DNA from 2 places in the Clostridium sp. CTA-17 genome. Region 2 is predicted to be linked to the other one. Evidence: a T-box and tRNA genes for the amino acid it is inferred to sense, from the RefSeq annotation. Region 2 holds a T-box; the other holds one or more tRNA genes.
What was found. A T-box is a leader RNA that pairs with one kind of tRNA and senses whether it is charged. The one in region 2 lies ahead of ACYUCG_RS11305 (glycine--tRNA ligase), so its partner is inferred to be a tRNA-Gly.
Positions count from the first base shown of each region.

Region 1 (11,787 bases), on a different contig from region 2:
CAATGCTTGAATTACCAGAAAAAGTTGAAGAAATCCTTAAAAATACAGATTTAATAAAAGAGTTTGCAGTTAAAGCATCTACAGAAAAAGATTTATACTTCTTAGGAAGAGGTATGGATTATGGAGTTGCAATGGAAGGATCATTAAAACTTAAAGAGATATCTTACATTCACTCAGAGGCTTATGCAGGTGGAGAACTTAAACATGGGCCAATAGCTCTTATAGAAAAAGATATTCCAGTAGTATCATTATTAACTCAAAGAGAGCTTATGGATAAAATGATAAGTAATGTTCAAGAAGTTGTTACAAGAGGAGCTAACGTTTTAGGTGTTTGCTTTAAAGGTGACATGGAAGAAAGTAAGAGAAAAATGTTTGAAGGATTAATAGAAATACCAGAAACATTAAGCTTATTATCACCGGTTTTAAGTGTTGTACCATTACAATTATTCTCATACTATGTAGCTAAAGCTAAAGGATTTGATGTTGATAAACCACGTAACTTAGCTAAATCAGTAACTGTTGAATAAAAAAAGGGGGATTTTGAATATGAATAATGAGAGTTTATTAAAATTATTAGCAGAGTATAAGGAAACTAAAAAGTGCCTTGAAACAGGGTTAAACTGGTTAGAAGAGAAAGACTATGCTAAGGGTAAGTTAGATATAGTAAATGTAATAATAAGAGATTTAGAAGCAGCAATTGGTGCTGAAAGAATTTAATATAAAATTAGCTTAAAATTTTAACCTTATTTATATGTGTTAGGGGTGTTTAAATCATTAAAATAGTATTTAAAATGCTATAAAGTGATTTTAAACACTCCTTATTTTTAGTGAAAAATATATTGAAAAATGCTTTTTATTGAAGTATAATACTTTCGCTAAAACCTCATAATTCTGAGGAATAAGCTAATATTAATTAATGAGGTATTTACAGTGGAAAAATTTCAAGAAAATAATATTTTAGAAGATAAAAAAGTATGTATAAATGAAAATGAAGAGGCTTGGAATAAAGAGACATATAATGCTTGGGTAAAGAGATTTGGAACTGCTAAAGAAGCCGCAGAAAAAATTAAAGCTATGCCTGAGAAAAAATTAAATGTTTTATTGGATAAATTTGGAGATGTTAAAGGAAAGAAGATATTTAATCTTATGGGCTCTAATGGAAATAAGGCTGTTGCATTAGCTTTATTAGGGGCAGATGTTACTGTAGTAGATTTTTCAGAAGGAAATAGAAGATATGCTTTAGATTTAGCTGAGGCTTGCGGAGTAAAGATTAACTTCATTCTAAGTGATGTTTTAAAAATGCCTAAAGAAGTTATGAGTGGAGATTATGATATAGTATTTGCAGAGATGGGAATACTTCATTATTTCTCAGATTTATCTCCTTTCATGAATGTTATACATAGCTTATTAAAGGATGGAGGAAAAGCGGTATTAAGAGATTTTCATCCTGTATCAACTAAGTTAATAACTTCAAGAGGATCTACAGCAAAGGTAAGAAAACATAAGGTTACAGGAGATTACTTTGATACTTCATTAGAGGAAAAAGAAGTTGCTTACTCAAAATACTTAGAAGAAGGAGAAATAGAAAAAGTATTTTTACGTAAGTGGAATTTAGGAGAAATAGTAACTGCCGTTGCTGATACTGGGCTTAAGATAGAAAGTTTAACAGAGGAGCCTAATTTATCAAGTGATGTTTTTGATAAAGGGATTCCAAAGACTTTTACAATAGTAGCTAGAAAATAATTTAATAGACTTGGTCGTGTATCAAAATAGATTTTTATAAAACTTACAAACAGTATGAAGAAGTAATTCTCGGAATATGTTTGTAAGTTTTATTATTATATTTTAATACAGCACATTATTTTTTATTATGATGTATTTATACGAAAAGAATATTAAGTGTATTTATATAGTATTGCAATACAAAATATGGTAAAATTATTAAAAGTCTATGAGGAGGAATTTCATATGGATAAGGGAGAGTTAAGAAAAGAGATTAAGCTAAAAAGAGAAAATATAGATAGAGATACTAAGTTAAGGGCTGATGAAAAAATAAGAAAAACTCTTTTGGAAAGTGATATATATAAGAATAGTAAGGTTGTATTTATATATGTAAATATGGACTCTGAAGTAAATACAGTTGAGATAATAAAAGAATTATTAGCTTCAGATAAAAAGGTTGCAGTTCCTAAAGTTATTCCTGTTAGTTTAAAAGAAAGACAAATGAAGGCTTTGAAAATAGAATCTTTACTTCAATTAAATGAAAGTGGTGCCTTTGGAATATTAGAACCAAGCATTGAATGTGAAGATATAAGTGAGGAAGTTGATTTAATTATAATACCTGGTTTAGCCTTTGATTTAAAGGGAAATAGATTAGGATATGGGGGAGGATTTTACGATAGATTTTTAAGTAAATACCCTAATAGTAAGAGAGTTGCTTTATGTTATGATTTTCAAGTTTTTGATGAAATTCCACATGAATTCTTTGATGAGAAGGTTGATTTAATAATAAGTGAAGAGAAAATTATTAGTTTAAAAAAATCATAATAGTAAAATAATATTTTTGATAATTTTACTTTATTGATAATAAATTTTACTTGTGTCAGAATTATAGAAAATATAATTGTGAGGTGGGGTAAACAATGAAATTTGAAGATTTTAAATATGAAAGACCTAATATAGAAAAAGATAGAGAAGATATTAGATCTTTTATAAAAGAGTTAGAAGAAGCAAAGGACTTTAATGGGGCTAAAGAAGTAATAGGCAAAATAAATAAGATAAGAAATAATACATCAACTATGATGGCATTATCAGAAGTTAGACATACAATAAATACTGAGGATGAATTCTATAATGAAGAAAGTGATTTCTGGGATGAAAATTCTCCTCTTATTGAAGAAGTTAATAATGAATTCTATAAAGCATTATTAAGTTCACCTTTTAAAAATGAAATAGGTGATTATTATGGTGAAACTATAATAAAAGAGGCAGAGTATTCTCAAAAAAGTTTTTCAAAAGAAGTAATAGAAGATATGCAACTTGAAAATAAATTAGGTAGTCAATATCAAAAACTTATTGCTTCAGCTAAAATTGACTTTGATGGAGAGGAAAGAACCTTAGCACAATTAGTTCCTTTTGTAACATCAGAGGATAGAGAAGTTAGAAAAAGAGCATCAGAAGCTAAATATAACTTTTTTGTGAAGCATGAAGATGAAATAGATGATATCTTTGATAAACTTGTAAAGGTAAGAACAAAAATAGCTAAAAAGCTTGGTTTTAATAACTTTGTGGAATTAGGCTATGTAAGAATGAGAAGATATGACTATAATAAGGAAATGGTTGAAAACTTCAGAAAACAAGTTGAAGAGTTTATAGTTCCTATAGATAGTAAATTATATGAAAGACAAGCTAAGAGATTAGGACTTGAAACTTTAAAATATTATGATGAAAAATTTGAATTCTTAAGTGGAAATCCAACTCCAAAGGGAGATTCAAAGTGGATAGTTGAAAATGCAAAGGTAATGTATTCAGAGCTTTCAAAGGAAACTAAAGAATTCTTTGATTTTATGGTTGAGAATGATTTAATGGACTTAGTTGCTAAGAAAGGAAAGGCAGCTGGAGGATATTGTACTAATTTCCCTAACTATAAAGCTCCATTTATATTCTCAAACTTTAATGGAACAGCTGGGGATGTAGATGTATTAACTCACGAAGCTGGACATGCATTCCAAAACTTTAGAAGTTCTTGGATAGAAATGCAAGAGTGCCAATGGCCAACTATGGAAAGCTGTGAAATACACTCAATGAGTATGGAATTCTTTACTTGGCCTTGGATGTATTTATTCTTTAAAGAGGATACAGACAAATATAAATTCTATCATTTAGGAGATGCCATTAAATTTATTCCTTATGGAGTAACTGTAGATGAATTCCAACACTTTGTATATGAAAATCCAGAATGTACACCAAAGGAAAGAAAAGATGCATGGAGAAGAATAGAGAAAAAATATCTTCCACATAAAAACTATGATGAATGTGATTTCCTAGAAAGAGGTGGTTGGTGGTTCCAACAAAACCATATATTCTTATCACCATTCTATTACATTGATTATACTTTAGCTCAAATATGTGCACTTCAATTCTGGAAAAAAGATAGAGAAAATCATGAAAAAGCATGGGAAGATTATTTAAATCTATGTAACATAGGTGGAACTAAAACATTCTTAGGCTTATTAAAATATGCTAACTTAAAATCACCATTTGAAAATGGATGTGTTGAAAGTGTAGTAGGAGTAGTAGATGAATACTTAGAAAGCATAGACGACAGCAAATTTTAGTTTTTAAAACAAAATTTATGATCTATTTAGAGTATGATTAAGTAAGTTTATTATGAATATAGATTAAACTTATCAAAATTAATAATAACTATAAAATATTATTAATCTTATTTAGTATAGATTTGTTTGCTTAATATTTTAGATTAATATTTCTTTTAAAATAAAAAAACTTGGAGTATTACTTATGGATTTCATAGGAATACATCCAAGTTCTTTTTTGATTATAAATCAAAATGTTTAGTTAATTAGACTTTGTATTTTCTTAGTTTTCTCTGTTAGCTATTTCAAGAACTATTCTGTTTACAAAGTCAGCTAAAGGCATAGCACCTTCTTCACCGTTCTTTCTGCTTCTTACAGAAACTTCTTTATTTTCAGCTTCTTTTTCTCCAACAACTAAGATGTAAGGAGTTCTTTCTAATCTAGCTTCTCTTATTTTATAACCGATTTTTTCAGCTCTGTGGTCAGCTTCAACTCTAACGCCTCTTCTTCTTAATTCTTCAACAACTTCATTTGCATAATCAGCATATTTATCTGATAAAGGAAGAACTTTAGCTTGAACTGGAGCTATCCAAGTTGGAAGAGCACCTGCATATTTTTCTATAAGCATTGCTAGTGTTCTTTCATAACATCCAATTGAACTTCTATGAATGATGTAAGGACGTTTCTTTTCTCCATCTTTATCAATGTAGTACATTCCAAATCTTTCAGCTAAAGCGAAATCTATTTGGATAGTGATGATTGTATCTTCTTTTCCATGAACATTCTTGAATTGGATATCAAGTTTTGGACCATAGAAAGCAGCCTCATCATCAGCTTCAGTAAAGTCTATATTTAAGTGGTTTAATATTTCTCTCATTATATTTTGAGTATTTTCCCAAGCTTCAGGATCATTGATGTATTTCTCAGTATTGTTTGGATCCCATTTTGAGAATCTGTAAGTAATATCATCAGCTATTCCTAAAGTTTCCATAACATATTTAACTAAGTCAACAGTATTTTTGAATTCATCTTCTAATTGCTCTGGAGTACATACTATGTGTCCATCAGCAAGAGTGAATTGTCTTACTCTTATAAGACCGTGCATTTCTCCTGAAGATTCATTTCTGAATAGAGTAGAAGTTTCAGCAAATCTTACTGGTAAGTCTCTATAACTGTGTTGAGTTGAGTTATATATTGCGTATTGGAATGGGCAAGTCATTGGTCTTAAAGCAAATACTTCACTATCTTTTTCCTCATCACCTAAAACGAACATACCATCTTTATAGTGATCCCAGTGTCCTGAAATTTTATAAAGGTCGCTCTTAGCCATTAAAGGAGTTTTAGTTAAAACATATCCTCTTCTTTGCTCTTCGTCTTCTATCCATCTTTGAAGAGTTTGGATTATTCTAGCTCCCTTTGGCATTAATAATGGAAGCCCTTGACCTACATTTTCATCAGTAGTAAAGATTCCAAGCTCTCTACCTAATTTATTATGGTCTCTTTTCTTAGCTTCTTCTAAAGCTTCTAAATAAGCATCTAATTCTGATTTCTTAGGAAAAGCAGTTCCATATACTCTTGAAAGCATTTTGTTCTTTTCGTCACCTTTCCAGTAAGCACCAGTAGATCTTAATAATTTAACTGCTTTTATTGGTTTAACAGCCATTAAGTGAGGTCCTGCACAAAGGTCAACAAAATCACCTATTTGGTAGAATGAAATCACTTCATCTTCTGGAAGATCATTTATAAGTTCAACTTTGTAAGGTTCATCCTTCATAAGTTCTAAAGCTTCGTTTCTAGGAAGTTCAAATCTTTTTATTTCAGGATTTTCTTTTATTATTTTTTTCATCTCTTCTTCTAATTTGTTTAATTGGTCAGCAGAAAATGGTTTTTCAGTATCAAAATCATAATAGAAACCATTATCTATTGATGGTCCTATAGCTAATTTATCTTGAGGGAATAATCTTTTAACGGCAGCTGCTAATACATGAGAAGCAGTGTGGTTAAAAGCATGTTGACCTTCTTTAGAATCAAAAGTACAGATTTCTAATGAAGAATCTTCATTAACTATAAATCTTAAGTCCTCAACTTTTCCGTTTAATATACCACAACAAGCATTTCTAGCTAGTCCTTGGCTTATGCTTTGAGCTATTTCAAAAATTGATAGTCCAGCTTCAACTTCTTTTATTGAACCATCTTTAAGTGTAATTTTTATCATATTAATTTCTCCTTTCAAAATAAATTTCTTTTAATTTTCATTCATATAAAATAAAAACTCTCATCCCTCTTCTAAATATAGAAAAGGGACGAGAGTGTATATTCCCGTGGTTCCACCCAAATTGTACTTTAATAATTAAAAAATAAAGTACCACTTAAAATTAATCGTAACGTGATTATGACGGACTGGATTAGAGTCACTCAGAGGTAGTCTTCAACTAATTCCATTTAAAAGTACTTACAGCTATTGTACCTTCTCTCTGAAAATGTACCAAAGTTTACTCGTCTCTTCATTGTGTTAATAAATTTATAATATTTACTTTAGATTATAAGTTTATTATTTTTGTATGTCAATGGATAAAATAAAAATAAATTCTAATTGGAATATAAGATATTATAAGGGTTTAGGTGGAAATAAGTTCTTAATATTATAAATTTTAATTAAAAAAGTTATTAAGTTAATTAAAGTTTTAAAAAAATAATTTGCAAAAAAATCTTGAAATAGAATTTGAAAAATATTATAATAAAAACATAGTTTTGCAGGTGTGGCGGAATTGGCAGACGCACTAGACTTAGGATCTAGCGCCTACGGCGTGGGGGTTCGACTCCCTTCACCTGCACCACTAAGCGGGTGTAGTTCAATGGTAGAACACCAGCCTTCCAAGCTGGATACCCGGGTTCGATTCCCGGTACCCGCTCCAAATTAATATAAAAATATGCGGGAGTGACTCAATGGTAGAGTGTCACCTTGCCAAGGTGAAAGTTGCGGGTTCGAGTCCCGTCTTCCGCTCCACTTATGCGGGTGTAGTTCAATGGTAGAACACCAGCCTTCCAAGCTGGATACCCGGGTTCGATTCCCGGTACCCGCTCCATTTTTTTAAGATTTACTGTAAAATTATTAAAAAAAATATAATATGCACCATTAGCTCAGTTGGTAGAGCACCTGACTCTTAATCAGGGAGTCCAGGGTTCGAATCCCTGATGGTGCACCAAGCATCGATTTATAATCGATGCTTTTTTTATTTTATAATAAAATTTTTAGAAGATTTCATAATTTTATTGAAGTCTTTTTTTATTAAAATTAAATATATGATTTGCTTAGTAAAAATTAATTTTTAAGCATATTAATATTTTTATAGCAATAAATATATAAGGGGAGAGGATTAATTAAATAGTAATCTACCAAATATGTAAGTGCTTTATAGAAAATTAAGTTTTTAAGAAAGATTATTTTTACTAAAAGTAAAAGGGGATTATAAACTAAAGTTAGAGGATAAAAGGAAAGAGGGAATTGGAATGATTAGAGGAGATAAGGGATTAAGCATTGTTTTTACTGGGGATAGTATAACTCATGGGCCACTTCATACTAAAGGATATAGAAGTTATACAGAACATTTTAGAGAAAGATTAAAAGAGAAATTTAAAAACGAGAATATTATGGTTTTTAATACTGGGGTGTCAGGAGCTACAACTAGAGACATAATAAGAGACTTTCATATCTGTGTAAATATATATGATCCAGACGTTGTTTTTATAATGCTTGGAATGAATGATTCATCAAATCAAATTGTTCCTTTAGAAGAATATAGAAGCAATATATTAGAACTTATTAATAAAGTTAGAGAAATTGGGGCAATACCAATCATTCAGACAAGTAACATAATAAAAATGGATTTAAGTAGGAAAAGCCTTAAATTTTATATGGATATTGTTAGAGCGGTTGCTAGAGAAAATAATGTAATGCTAATAGATCATTATAGTCATTGGGAGGAGTTAGAAAAAGAGGATTCTAATATTAAAAATGAGCTTCTTAATGATTTAATACATCCTAATGAAAAAGGGCACTTAGAAATAGTTAAATTTATTTTTAAGGAATTAGATATTTTTGAAGAAGATAGTTACACCTGCAATTTAAGTTATCCAATAAAAGCAGAAAATGATTTGGAAAGAAAAGTTGATAGTGAATGGAATAAAGGATTTTTTAATGACATAAGTAATAAGAATTTCTCTCAAGAAGAATTAATTCAGAATACTAAAGAAAATTTCAATAATAATTTAGAATCTATAACAAATTTAATAAATGAAGATAAAAAGGGTATATGGGTGTTTTTAGGGGATGAAGATACAAATGAAATAGGGGATACCTTGGGTTATAAAAATTATGTTGAATATATGGAAGAAAGAATTAGATGGGAATTAAATGATGGAAGCATAAATAAAAGAGAAAAATTTATGATTAACTTTGGCACAGAAGATATTAATTCAGAGTATTTAATGAATAACCTTGAACATTTAGTATCAAAATATAATCCTAAAGTTGTTTTTATAATGATTGGAGGAAATGAAAAAATTACTCCAGAGGAATTTAAACATAATTTAGTTAATATAGTAAGCAAGGTTAAAAATATAAACTCAATACCTATATTACAAAGTCCAATAAAAAATGGAAGCAATATAGAGGAATATGTAAAAGTTATAAGAGTGGTTTCTGAAGAAGAAAAAATATTTTTAATAGATCATTATGAGTATTGGGATAGATTAAGCAAAGTTAAAAAATGGGTTATAGAATCATGGTTAGTAGAAGGAAGAGCAAATCATAGAGGACATTTAGCGATTGCTAAGAAGATTTTTAAGGATTTAAGAATATATGATTATAATAGTTTAATATGTGGTTTTACAATAGAAAGATCTTAGGATATTAAAAATTAGTTCTTTAAAGCATAAGTAATTATAAAGAAATTAGTTGAGATACAAAATGAGGATATAAAAGTTAAATTTGTTTAAAAGAGAAATAATAGCTTTATTTCATAATGAATATTAAATAATTGATAAAAATAAAGCTGCATCAAAACTGAAGTAGCTTTGATACAGCTTTCTATATACAACTTATTGCTTTTTGCAATATGAAATCTTCTATATATTCTTCTGAATAAACTTTTCTGCCCATAAGATTAAATATTATTTCATCACTAGAATATCCTTCTTTATAAAGTTTTAAGTTCTTAGTTAACTTTTTTAAAGAACCAGGTGTAAGACCTAACATAATTTTTATGTCATTACCAGTATAAAAACTTTTTATAAAGAGTTCTCTTAGTTTGTTTTGCATTTCAAGTTTATAATTTAAATCTACGACTTTATCTCTGTGGGGGCCCATTTTAGACCTATGATGTTTTTTGCATAAATACTTGTAATTAAGTTTAAAATCTAAACCGCCTTCTGACCTATGAACTATGTGATGAACATCTGCATAATCACCACAAATTTCACAATAATAAGACATATAATCCTCCTTAACTTTTAATACCCATTTATAGTAATAAAATAGCATAAAAAAACAGTTTAATCAATATAACGGAGCTTTTCAGATAAAGATGAAGATATATAAAGGAATTTAGGATTTTTTACACTTTGCTGTTAAAAAAAGTTAGCAATATAATTAAAATATAAAGGATATAAGGGGGTTTTGAGATGCATAACTTATTTCGTAAAAGATCAAAGATAGAAGAAAATCCCGAGAAGTTTTGGAGGGAATTAATAACAAAAAATGAAACCCTAAAAGGAAGAATGTTTAAAGATGAACCTATAACTGAGGATACAAAATACCTACATTATGTAATATTTAACAGAAAAGTTGGATTTCAAAATGTTTGGGTTATGGTACCTAATTTTAACAGATTAATAGAATTTATAGAGTATGTATTTATGCCAGAAGCATACTATAAATGGGTTGAAGGAAAAAAGAAATTAATAACTCATATACCTTCAATTGATGTAGAGAAGATAATTTCTATGATAAATAGAAAAGCAACTGAAGAAGAAAAAGAAAAAATGAAAAATGATATTTCAGCATTAAGAAAATTAAAAGGATTAAGTGCTGACAATGGAATGAGAAAACTAAAAATATTCTGTAGTAGATTCAATAACAATTGGCTTGGAAATGATGATGAGTTTTTATACTTAAAAGCTTTTGGTAGTGCTGAAGAGCTAGGGAATTTTGTAGTAGAAACTAACTTACAAACAGATTGTGAAGATTGTTATGAAAAAACTATAGGAATGACTACAGAAGAATGGTTTAAAGTTTGTAAAAATGCTCATAAAAATAAAGAAGATGAGCAAAAATTTAAAAAAGTTTTATTTAAACACTTAGAAGATATTGTATAAAATTAAATTTTCTTGATATTTTAAAATTAAAATCGCTTAGTATTAATAGAAATATAAAATAAATTGAAAAAAATGTTGACATTTTTTAAATAACTATGTATAATAATTTTTGTTGATTCAAGTTTGTATCTTTAGCTCAGCTGGATAGAGCAACGGCCTTCTAAGCCGTGGGTCAGGGGTTCGAATCCCTTAAGGTACACCATACTGGGATATCGCCAAGCGGTAAGGCAACGGACTTTGACTCCGTCATTCGCAGGTTCGAATCCTGCTATCCCAGCCAGTTTTTAACTTGGTTTAAAAACTTGACAACATATTAACAGTATGTTAATATATAAACATACTAAGCGGGTGTAGTTCAATGGTAGAACACCAGCCTTCCAAGCTGGATACCCGGGTTCGATTCCCGGTACCCGCTCCATTTTTTAAAGTTTTACTGTAAAATTATTAAAAAATATACAATATGCACCATTAGCTCAGTTGGTAGAGCACCTGACTCTTAATCAGGGAGTCCAGGGTTCGAATCCCTGATGGTGCACCAAGCATCGTTTTATAAGCGATGCTTTTTTTATTTTATATAAAAATACCGATACATTTGATATAAGAAATTTTAATTAATATAATACTAGGTAATAAGAATTTTATTTAAGAGCAGATTTTTGAAGGGAGATAGAAATGGAACCTATGAATAAAATCGCTGCTATTCATGATATTTCATGCTATGGGAGAGCAGCATTAGCAACAATAATACCTATATTATCTTCAATGGGAAATCAAGTATGTCCACTTCCAACAGCAGTATTATCAGCACATACAGATGGATTTGGAAAACCTGCAATCAGAGATTTAAGCGATTTTATATATGAAACCAAAGATCATTGGAAAAGACTTAATTTAAATTTTCAATGCATATATAGTGGATATTTAGCTGATCCTAATCAAGTTAAATTTGTTGAAAAATTTATAGAAGAGTTTAAAGAAGATGATACTCTAGTAGTTATAGACCCTGTCATGGCTGATAATGGAAAGCTTTATGATGGCATGAGTGAGAAAATGATTGAAGAAATGAGAACGTTAATAAAAAGTGCAGATATAATAA
Region 1 covers NZ_BAAABF010000008.1:75,770-87,556, forward strand. Annotated here, with positions in the region: gene glmS (glutamine--fructose-6-phosphate transaminase (isomerizing)) at 1-527, shown strand, start outside; gene ACYUCG_RS12505 (hypothetical protein) at 547-717, shown strand; gene ACYUCG_RS12510 (class I SAM-dependent methyltransferase) at 931-1,743, shown strand; gene ACYUCG_RS12515 (5-formyltetrahydrofolate cyclo-ligase) at 1,969-2,547, shown strand; gene ACYUCG_RS12520 (M3 family oligoendopeptidase) at 2,643-4,337, shown strand; gene thrS (threonine--tRNA ligase) at 4,600-6,531, opposite strand; T-box leader at 6,613-6,833, opposite strand; tRNA gene ACYUCG_RS12530 (tRNA-Leu) at 7,070-7,153, shown strand; tRNA gene ACYUCG_RS12535 (tRNA-Gly) at 7,158-7,231, shown strand; tRNA gene ACYUCG_RS12540 (tRNA-Gly) at 7,249-7,323, shown strand; tRNA gene ACYUCG_RS12545 (tRNA-Gly) at 7,329-7,402, shown strand; tRNA gene ACYUCG_RS12550 (tRNA-Lys) at 7,447-7,522, shown strand; gene ACYUCG_RS12555 (SGNH/GDSL hydrolase family protein) at 7,827-9,224, shown strand; gene ACYUCG_RS12560 (HNH endonuclease signature motif containing protein) at 9,406-9,810, opposite strand; gene ACYUCG_RS12565 (hypothetical protein) at 9,999-10,691, shown strand; tRNA gene ACYUCG_RS12570 (tRNA-Arg) at 10,817-10,893, shown strand; tRNA gene ACYUCG_RS12575 (tRNA-Gln) at 10,897-10,971, shown strand; tRNA gene ACYUCG_RS12580 (tRNA-Gly) at 11,036-11,109, shown strand; tRNA gene ACYUCG_RS12585 (tRNA-Lys) at 11,154-11,229, shown strand; gene ACYUCG_RS12590 (pyridoxamine kinase) at 11,364-11,787, shown strand, end outside.
Region 1: it encodes a tRNA-Gly, which carries the amino acid that the T-box ahead of ACYUCG_RS11305 (glycine--tRNA ligase) is inferred to sense. The anticodon was not compared.

Region 2 (11,787 bases):
CTCTTTTAATTACATAAAAAACTGTAGGAAAATTTATTTTATATAAACTTCCTACAGCCTTGTTTATTATTTAATTCAATATTAAAATTAATTACTTTTTAATTATTTTTGCAAAATTCATCTATAGCATAAGCAACCTTTTTACTATTTGCAACTGCCTCAACTACAGTTTTAGGACCACTTACAACATCTCCTGAAGCAAAAACTCCATTAAGTGTTGTTATTCCCTTTTCATCAGTTACCACTAAGCCATATTTATCTGTTGAAAGCTCTCTACTACTAGATACTATATTAGTTCTAGGAGCTTGACTTATGGCAACTATTATTGAATCGCATTTAAACACACCTTCACTACCTTCTAAGGTTTTAAATGATACTCTTCCATCCTCAGAAATTACTCTTTCTGTTTGTATGTATTTTACTCCATCCTCATAAATCTCTAAAGGAGCTTTATAAAGTTCAAATTTTACACCATCTTCCTTAGCCTCTTCTATTTCAACCTTAGTAGCTGGCATATCTTCAAAGCTTTTTCTATAAAGCACATATGTATCTGCACCATTTCTCTTTGCAGTTCTAGCAGCATCCATTGCAACATTTCCAGCCCCAATTACAACTACTCTCTCTCCAAGATTATATGATTTTGGTGCTTTTAAATAATCTATAGCATAGTGAACATTACCTAAAGTTTCTCCCTTAACATTTAAAGTCTTAGGATTCCAAACTCCAGTTGCTATAAATATCGCTTTATAACCATCACTTTTTAACATATCTAAAGTTATAACTGTTCCTATTAAAGTGTTAGGTCTTATTTTAACATTTAACTTAAGAAGTGCCTCTTCATATTTATCTATTATATCTCTAGAAAGTCTAAACTCTGGTATTCCATATCTTAATACTCCACCAATTTTATCATTTTCATCAAATATTGTTACTTGATATCCCTTTTTAGCTAATATAAATGCAGCTGTTATTCCCGCAGGACCTCCACCTATTATAGCAATTTTATCTTCTAAAATAGTATCTTGAGTAAGTTCTAGATTATCTAAAAACTCTTCTGATATTTCTCTCTCTATTTCACTAAAGTTTACTGGTGTTTCCTTTATTCCCTTTATACAATTCCCCTTACATTGATTTTCATGAGGACATACTATGGAACAAACTACTGATAAAGGATTGTTTTCAAATAAAATTTCCCCAGCCTCTTTTATTTTATCTTCTTTAAATAATCCTATTACCTCTGGAATAGGTGTACTTATTGGGCAATTAGCCTTGCATCTTGGATTTTTGCACATTAAGCATCTTAAAGCTTCTTCTTTTAAGTTTTGCTCATTTACTGTCATTTTTAATAAACCCCCTGATTTCTTAACAACCTATAAAAATTCTTCATTGTTTCATAATATATTATATTATCAAAATAATTTAATAAAGTCATTTATTTAAAGATTAAATATTTTCCTATAGGTATGCATTTAGCATCTGCACCATGTCCAAGGTTACTTGTTTTTAATATTGGAATATTAATTTTTCCTATAACTCTCTTTAATATTTCTACTATATCAGGCTTTAAATCCTCTCTTTCCATTTCAGTAAACTCGCCTAATATTATTCCTTTTACCTCATTAAAAACACCTAAGTTTTTATATTGAGTTATATAAGTTACCATCTTAGCTGAATTTCCACTAAAACTTTCCAAAAACAATATTTTATCCTTAAAATCAGGCATATATTTTGTACCTGCCAATTTTAATAAACATCTTATATTACCACCAACAACTATTCCTTCAAGATAACTTCCATTTATCCATTCATAATCTAAATTAAATATATCCTCTTTGCCTTCTATAAAAGAAGCCTTAAAATTTTGCATTTGCTCCTCTTTAAACTTACCAATTAAATTTCTTAATTGATAATTATAAGTAGTTATATCACATTGAGAATATATAGCATTAAGCAATACTGTTAAATCACTATATCCAAAGAAAGGTTTAGGATTTTCCTTTATTAAATTAAAGTCTAAAAAATCTAGAACTTCATTAGCTAAATCTCCACCAGAAATATCAAAAATCATTTTTATATCTTTATCTAAAAATAATTTTTCTAAAGCTCTAGCTTTTTCTTCTCCTGTCCCACTAAAAAGATTATATTCTTTTGCATATAGTGTATCTCCTTCAACCATCTCTATATCTAAACTTTTTAAATTAAGTTTTAATTCATCTATTATGTTTTTATTTTTTATGCTAATTCCATTTGAACAACTTATTATCCCTATTTTATTTCCTTTATTTAAAAAACTCATACTCATAGCAACCTCCCAAATAAAAATAATTATTATATATAATACCACTTATTTTCATAAATTTATCTATTTTAAAATATTATTGATTATAATTAATTTTTTAAATCCTCCAAAATAAATATACACTTAAAAAAACTTATGAAAAAGGATGAAGAAAATTCTTCATCCTTAAAATTAAAATTATTTATTTATACTTTCTTTAACTAATTCAAGAACCACTTTTGATATTGTTCCTAAATCTTCAATTTTCATATGTTCCTCTAAAGTATGAGGCTTTCTTTCACCACTTGAAAGATTAACTGCCTTTATTCCATTACAGTTAAATATATTTGTATCACTTCCACCACCTGAGGCTTTAGTTTCTCCATTTATGCCTAAGTTTTTAAATGCTCTCTTTGCATGTAAAACTATATCTTCATTATCATCTATAACAAAAGCACCATACATTCTATTTACTTCTATATTAACTTCTCCACCAAATTTTTCAGCAGAAGCTTTAAAAGTTTCTACCATATGTTTTGTTTGAGCATCTAATTTTTCTGTAACTGTACTTCTTGCTTCTGCATCTATTATTACTTCAGGACAAACTACATTATTAGCAACTCCTCCTGAAATTTTTCCTATATTAGCAGTAGTATCTTTATCTACTCTTAAAAGTTTCATGTTTGATATAGCATCTGAAGCTATGGAAATTGCACTTATTCCCTCTTCAGGTGAAACTCCAGCATGGGCAGGTTTTCCCTTTATAGTAACCTTTAAAGTATCATGAGCAGGTCCTATTGTAGTTATAAATCCTGGATCTCCACTTGTATCAAAAAGGAATGCTTTTTTTGCACTTATTTTTGAATAATCTAAATTTTTAGCTCCTAAAAGACCTGTTTCTTCAGCTATTGTAAATACAACTTCTATATTAGCATGGTCTATGTTGTTTTCTTTTATTACTCTTAAGGCTTCAACTATAGCAGCTATTCCACCTTTATCATCTCCACCTAATATAGTTGTCCCGTCACTATATATAACTCCATCTTTTATTATTGGCTTTATTCCTTTACCAGGTTTAACAGTATCCATATGACATGCAAAAAGAATAGTTTCTCCTTCTACATTACCTTTTAATTTAGCTATTAAGTTTCCTGTATTTGAACCTATTTTTTCTCCACTGTTATCAAATTCAACTTCTAATCCAGCTTCCATTAAATCCTTTTCTAATCTTTTAGCAAAATTACCTTCTTCATAAGTTTCGCTATCTATTTGGACATAATCTAAAAAACTTTCTAAAACTCTTTTTTCATTTATCATAATATTTCAGTCTCCCTTAAAGCATTTCAATAAATTTCATATAAAATTATATCACGAAAAATACATTTGTCCGTAATTGTAAAACAAAATTCATAACTATGTCCTTTAGTACTTTAAAATCATAAATAAAAAAAACTTATAAATATATGTAAGTAATATATTTATAAGTTTTTATTTTTGCTTTTAAACTAGAATTCTAAGCTTTTTTCTATTATAGCTCTTACATCTTCTATTTTAACTCTTTGTTGTTCCATGTTATCTCTGTCTCTTACAGTTACACATCCATCTTCTAAAGTATCGAAGTCAACTGTTATACAGAATGGAGTTCCTATTTCATCTTGTCTTCTATATCTCTTACCGATACTTCCTGTTTCATCATAATCAACATTGAAGTGTTTGCTTAATTCAGCATATACCTCATCAGCTTTTTCTGATAATTTCTTAGAAAGTGGTAATATAGCAGCCTTAAATGGTGCTAAAGCTGGGTGTAAGTGCATAACTGTTCTTACATCTACTTTTCCATTAGCTCCTTCTAATTCTTCCTCATCATAAGCTTCAACTAAAAATGCTAATGCAACCCTGTCTGCTCCTAATGATGGCTCTATAACATATGGTACATATTTTTCATTTGTTGTTGGATCTAAGTAAGTCATGTCTTGACCTGAGTGTTCAGCATGCTTATTTAAGTCATAGTCTGTTCTATCAGCTATTCCCCAAAGTTCTCCCCATCCAAATGGGAATAAGTATTCTATATCTGAAGTAGCATTTGAGTAGAAGCTTAATTCTTCTTCTCCATGATCTCTCATTCTTATGTTTTCTTCTTTCATTCCTAAGTTTAATAAGAAGTTCCAACAACTATCTTTCCAGAAGTTGAACCATTCTAAATCAGTTCCTGGTTTACAGAAGAACTCAAGCTCCATTTGTTCGAACTCTCTAGTTCTGAAAGTGAAGTTACCTGGAGTTATTTCGTTTCTGAAAGATTTACCAATTTGAGCTATACCAAATGGTACTTTCTTTCTTGTAGTTCTTTGTACTGATTTGAAGTTTACGAATATACCTTGAGCAGTTTCTGGTCTTAAATATACTTCGTTTTTACTGTCTTCAGTTATTCCTTGGAAAGTTTTAAACATTAAGTTGAACTTTCTTATATCTGTGTAGTTTAATTTTCCACATTTTGGACAAACTATGTTATTCTTAGTTATGTAGTCCATTAACTCTTCATTGCTCCATCCATCAGCTGTAGCAACTTCTGCTCCGTTTGCAGTCATATGATCTTCAACTAATTTATCTGCTCTGAATCTAGCTTTACATTCTTTACAATCCATTAGAGGATCTGAGAATCCACCAACGTGACCTGATGCAACCCAAACTTCTCTATTCATTAATATAGCTGAATCTAATCCAACATTATATTTGCTCTCTTGAACAAACTTTTTCCACCAAGCTCTTTTTACGTTATTTTTGAATTCAACTCCTAGTGGGCCGTAATCCCATGAGTTTGCAAGTCCACCGTATATTTCTGAACCTGGGAATATAAATCCTCTGTTTTTACATAAGGCTACTATTTTATCCATAGTTTTTTCTACTGCCATTACAATTACCTCCATTTATATTAAATAACTTATTTTATATTAATTCTTCACTTTATAAAGAACTTTAAACTTCCTTGAGAAATATTTCTAACAGTTTTATTCACTGCTAGAAATACTCATCTAGATTAACAGCCTAAGGGCTTTATATAAATAAAAAAAGCCATTACATTCAAAGGGACGAAATAAAATTCCGCGGTTCCACCCTTTTTAGCAAAAGCTCATCTCTCAAAATAATTGTACTCAAAAGCTCCCTTCATTTTAAACCTTTAATAACTTTCACCAACCGTTATCTCTCTAAAAAAGATTTTAAAACTACTCTTCTTCATCATAGTACATATTTAGTTATACTCTTAATTTTATCAAAACTAAATTATATGTCAATAAAAAAAGAATTTATAAACATACAAAAGCTTATATATTTATAAATTCTTTCTTAATTAATTTTAGATAAAAAAAATGGCTCCTCGGAGAGGACTCGAACCTCCAACCTATCGGTTAACAGCCGAGTGCTCCACCATTGAGCTACCGAGGAACATTTACAATTTTATTATATCATATTTCAAATAAAATACAATAGTTTTTTTAAGTAGATTTTAAAAATAATCAGGAATTTTTTTAGGCTTTTTCCCTTCAAATAAAATAAAAAATAGAAGTCTACTTTTTAGTAAACTTCTACTTTATATAAACTATTTTTGTGGTTTCATTGTTGGGAATAATATAACGTCTCTTATTGATGAAGAGTCAGTTAAGAACATTATCATTCTGTCTATTCCTATTCCTAATCCACCTGTTGGAGGCATACCAGTTTCTAAAGCACTCATGAATTCTTCATCTAACATGTATGCTTCATCATCTCCGTATTCTCTTTCTCTAGCTTGTTGTTCAAATCTTTCTCTTTGAACTATTGGATCGTTAAGCTCTGAGTATGCGTTACATACTTCTCTACCATATACAAATCCTTCAAATCTCTCAGTAAACATTTCATTTCCTCTTTTCTTTTTAGTAAGAGGTGATATCTCTACTGGATAATCTATTAAGAATGTAGGTTGGATTAATTTATCTTCACCATATTCTTCAAATAACATATTTAGAACTTCACCTTTAGTAACCTTATCTAATGGTTTAGGGAATTCTAAGTTTTTCTCTTTAGCTATAGCTTGAGCTTCTTCATCACTCTTAATTTCGTTGAAATCTATACCAGCAAATTCTTTAACTGCATCAACCATAGTAATTCTTCTCCATGGTGGTGTGAAGTCTATTTCAGTTCCTTCATAAGTAACTTTAGTTGATCCATTTACTTTTTCACAAACATAAGCAATCATGTTTTCCATGATTTCCATCATGTCATTGTAATCAGCATATGCTTCATATAACTCTATAGCAGTGAATTCTGGATTATGTCTTACTGAAACCCCTTCATTTCTGAAGTTTTTACCCATTTCATAAACTTTTTCAAATCCAGCAACTATTAATCTCTTTAAGTATAACTCAGTAGCAATTCTTAAATACATATCTATATCTAAAGCATTGTGGTGAGTTATGAAAGGTCTAGCAGCAGCTCCACCAGCTATTGGTGAAAGAATTGGTGTGTCAACCTCTAAGAATCCTCTATTATCTAAGAATTCTCTTATTGCTTTTACTATTTGTGATCTCTTAATAAAAGTATCTTTAACTTCTGGGTTTGTTATTATATCAACTTCTCTTTGTCTGTATCTTAAGTCTGGGTCTTTTAAACCATGCCATTTTTCTGGTAATGGTTTTAAAGATTTACAGATTAATTCAAATGAAGTTACTTTTACTGAAACTTCACCCATTTTTGTTTTAAATACTTCTCCAGTTGCAGCAACCCAGTCACCTAAATCGAAAGTTTTAAATTCCTTTAAAGCTTCCTCTCCAACGTTATCAATCTTAATAAATAATTGAATTTTTCCTGGTAAATCTGCTAAATCAGCGAATACTACTTTACCTTGACCTCTTTTTGACATAAGTCTTCCAGCAACTTTTACTTCTTTACCTTCTAACTCTTCAAAATTATCTTTTACATCAGCAGAAGAGTGTGTTCTCTCTACCTTGTATACATCAAATGGGTCCTTACCAGCTTCTTGTAATTCAACAAGCTTTTGTCTTCTTAACATCTCTTGTTCACTTAATTGTTCTTCTGCTTCGTGAATATTTATTTCCTCATTTGACATTTAAAAATCCCTCCATCTATATTATCTATCTTCTTATTCCAAGAACTTCGAACTTAGTAGTTCCTCCTGGTACTTCTATCTCTACAACATCTCCAACTTTTTTACCCATTAACCCTTCACCAACTGGTGATTCATTTGATATCTTAAAGTTCATTGGATCTGCTTCTGCTGAACCAACTATTGAATACTCAACTTCTTCATCAAAATCAAAGTCCATAACCTTAACGATTGATCCAACTGTAACTATATCTGTTGATATTTCTGACTCATCAACAACAACAGCATTTTTAAGCATGTTTTCTAACTGAATTATTCTTCCTTCAGTGAAAGCTTGCTCATTTTTAGCTTCATCATATTCTGAGTTCTCACTTAAATCTCCGTATCCTAAAGCAACTTTTATCTTTTCAGTTATTTCTTTTCTTTTTACTGTTTTAAGATATTCTAATTCATCTTCTAATTTTTTAACACCTTCATATGTCATTATATGTTTCTTTTCGCTCATTTTCTTTCTCCCCTTTGAACATATTATTATAATATCATATTTAAACTTAACCTGTTAATATACAATTCATAAAAACTTTAAGATTATTAAGCCTAATTATTCAAATTATTATAATTCCTAAAGATTATTATGTCAAACTATATATTATATAAGATAGAATACACTAAATAAAAAATCATTATTTAGCTTTAATTCTCACCTTTATTTGTATAAATTAAACATCTAATATTTTACTGATGCTTTATTATATCCAGTTATATCCCCATTTATGATAAATATTATAAATCATTTTTCATTAAATATTCTTTATACTCATTAAGGATACCCATAATCTTCTCTGGATCTGCTTCTAAATTAAGCCTATTCTTAACTTCAGTACAATTATTTAATCCTTTTATATACCAAGCTGCATGTTTTCTCATTTCTCTTACAGCCTTATACTCTCCATCATATTTAAGTGATAAATTATAGTGTCTTATACACATATCTATTTTTTCTTCTGGAGTAGGCATATAAACCTCTTCTCCATTTAATTTCTGAACTATTTGCTTGAAGATCCATGGGTTTCCCATACTTCCTCTTGCAACCATAATTCCATCACAGTTAGTTTGATTTTTAAGACTTAAAGCATCCTCCGCAGTAAATACATCTCCATTTCCTATAACAGGAATATTAACTGCTTCCTTTACTTGTCTTATTATATCCCAGTTAGCTTTTCCTTCATACATTTGAGCCCTAGTTCTTCCATGTACAGCAATGGCATCTACTCCTGCTTCTTCCATGATTTTAGCAAACTCAACAGCATTTATATTTTCTTCATCAAAACCCATTCTAAACTTAACTGTTACAGGCTTTGTTGCAACTTTTTTTATGCTACTCATGATCTCATAAGCTAATTTAGGATTTTTCATTAAGGCTGAACCTTCACCATTTTTTACTATCTTAGGTGCAGGACATCCCATGTTAACATCTATTATACATATATCATCATTTGTATTAAAATGCTTCTCAGTGACATAAGCCATTATCTCTGGATCATTTCCAAACATCTGACAAGATACCGGTTTTTCTTCATCTGCAATTCTCATTAATTCTTTTGTATTTTCACTCCCATAGTACAATGCCTTTGCACTAACCATTTCAGTGCAAACAATTCCTGCACCCATCTCTTTACATAATCCCCTAAAAGATATATCTGTAACCCCTGCCATAGGTGCTAAGAAAACATTATTTTCTAAAACTATGTTTGATATTTTCATTACTTTCTACTCCTTGTTTTTTTCGTAAAGAATCTTAAGCCCTTCTAAAGTTAATTTACGATCTACTTCATCAATTACATCCGTTTCGCTATAAACAAGTTTAGCTAGCCCTCCTGTAGCTAATACAAATGGTTCTTTTTCTCCTAAGTCCATCATTTCCTTTTTCATACGTTTAACTATATATTCAACTTTTCCAATATATCCATAAATTATTCCAGCTTGCATACTTGTAACTGTATTTTTACAAATTACACTCTTTGGTTTTTCAAGTTCTATTCTTGGAAGCTTTGCAGCTCTCTCAAATAAAGCATCTGCTGAAATTTGAATTCCTGGACATATATTTCCACCTAAATAATCTCCCTTTTCAGTAATAGCACAGAATGTTGTTGCTGTTCCAAAATCTATTATTATCATAGGTTTTTTATGCTTTTCAAAAGCAGCTACAGCATTTACTATTCTATCTGCTCCAACCTCTTTAGGATTATCATATTTTATATTAATTCCAGTTTTTATTCCAGGCCCTACTACAATAGGTTCTTTGCAGAAACATTTTCTAACCATGTTTTCTAAAGAATGCATTATATTAGGAACTACTGAAGAAATTATTATTCCTTCAACCTCTTCTGGATTTAATTTTGCTTGATTAAATAGTTGCATAACTTGTATTGAATATTCATCTGATGTTTTCTTAGAATCTGTAGATATTCTCCATGATGCTATGTATTTTTCATTATCATGAATCCCTAAAACTATATTTGTATTACCTACATCTATTAATAAAATCATGTGTTTTACACCACCTTAATATAATTAAAGACAGCTAATAAAGCTGTCCGGAAAATACCATGTACCCTTTATATAACAATATTAATTTTAACAACTACTATACATTTGTCAAGCAATTACAATTACTAGTTTTTAAATAAAAAAAGGCTTATATGACTATTTTTTTAACAGTGTCATATAAGCCTTAAAATTATCTAAACATTTAGAATAATCCTACTATTTCTCCATTGTCTTTTATATCCATTCTATTAGCAGCAGGAACTTTAGGTAAACCTGGCATTGTCATAACATCGCCTGTTAAAACAACTATGAATCCAGCTCCATTTGAAACTCTAACCTCTTTAACAGTTATATCAAAGTTTTCAGGTCTTCCTAAAAGACTTGGATTGTCTGATAATGAATACTGTGTCTTAGCCATACATATTGGAAGTTTATCTAAATTAAATTTCTCAATTTCAGCTATTTGTTTAAGAGCTTGAGGAGTATAGTTTACTCCTTTTCCGCCATATATAGTTTGAACTATTTTTAGTATTTTATCCTTTATTGATTCTTCTGAATCGTAAATCATCTTAAAGTTTGAAGGCTCACTTTCCATTGTTTTTATAACTTTATTAGCTAAATCAATTCCACCTTCTCCACCTTTTTCCCAAACTTCTGTTAAGCTAACCTCTACTCCTATATTTTTGCAGAAGTCTTCTATAGCTTTAACCTCTTCATCTGAATCAGTTATAAACTTATTTATAGCAACAACAACTGGTACTCCATAAGCTTTTATATTTTCTATTTGCTTTTCTAAGTTTTTCATTCCTTTATTTAAAGCATCTACATTTGATATATTTAATTCATCTTTCTTTACTCCACCGTGATGTTTTAAAGCTCTTATAGTAGCTACTAAAACTACACAATCAGGATTTAAATTTCCGTATCTACATTTTATATCTAAGAATTTTTCTGCACCTAAATCTGCTCCAAAGCCAGCCTCTGTTATAGTTATATCACTCATTTTTAAAGCTGTCTTAGTTGCTATTATTGAATTACATCCATGAGCTATATTTGCAAATGGTCCTCCATGAATTATTGCTGGAGTATTTTCTAAAGTTTGAACAAGGTTAGGTTTTATGGCATCTTTCATAAGTAAAGCCATAGCTCCTTGAACTTCTAATTCCTTAGCATAAACAGGCTCTCCATCTAAGTTATATGCAATTAAAATATTTCCCATTCTCTCTTTTAAGTCTTCTAAATCACTAGCCATACATAATATAGCCATTATTTCTGATGCAACAGTGATCATAAATCCATCTTCTCTTAAGAATCCGTTTATTTTACCACCCATTCCAACAACTATATTTCTTAAAGCTCTATCATTCATATCCATAACTCTTTTAAATACAATTCTTCTTGAATCTATTCTTAATAAATTACCTTGATGAATATGGTTATCTATAGCTGCACATAAAAGATTATTAGCTGAAGTTATTGCATGCATATCCCCTGTAAAATGAAGATTTATATCTTCCATAGGAACTACTTGAGCATATCCACCACCAGCTGCTCCACCTTTTATTCCAAATACAGGTCCTAATGATGGCTCTCTTAAGGCTATAACAGTATTTTTTCCTATTTTATTTAACGCTTGTCCTAATCCTACTGTAACAGTAGATTTTCCCTCTCCTGCCGGTGTTGGATTTATAGCTGTAACTAAAACAAGCTTACCATCCTTATTATTTTCTAGTCTTTTTATTGCATCTAAAGATATCTTACATTTATATTTTCCATAAAGCTCAATATCATCTTCTTCAAGACCTATTTTTTTAGCAATATTTATTATTGGCTCCATTTTAGCACTTTGTGCTATTTCAAT
Region 2 covers NZ_BAAABF010000007.1:3,445-15,231, forward strand. Annotated here, with positions in the region: gene ACYUCG_RS11290 (NAD(P)-dependent oxidoreductase) at 99-1,340, opposite strand; gene ACYUCG_RS11295 (S66 family peptidase) at 1,433-2,302, opposite strand; gene ACYUCG_RS11300 (M20/M25/M40 family metallo-hydrolase) at 2,477-3,595, opposite strand; gene ACYUCG_RS11305 (glycine--tRNA ligase) at 3,784-5,187, opposite strand; T-box leader at 5,358-5,525, opposite strand; tRNA gene ACYUCG_RS11310 (tRNA-Asn) at 5,645-5,719, opposite strand; gene lysS (lysine--tRNA ligase) at 5,874-7,379, opposite strand; gene greA (transcription elongation factor GreA) at 7,405-7,881, opposite strand; gene dusB (tRNA dihydrouridine synthase DusB) at 8,160-9,140, opposite strand; gene ACYUCG_RS11330 (type III pantothenate kinase) at 9,147-9,926, opposite strand; gene ACYUCG_RS11335 (formate--tetrahydrofolate ligase) at 10,129-11,787, opposite strand, start outside.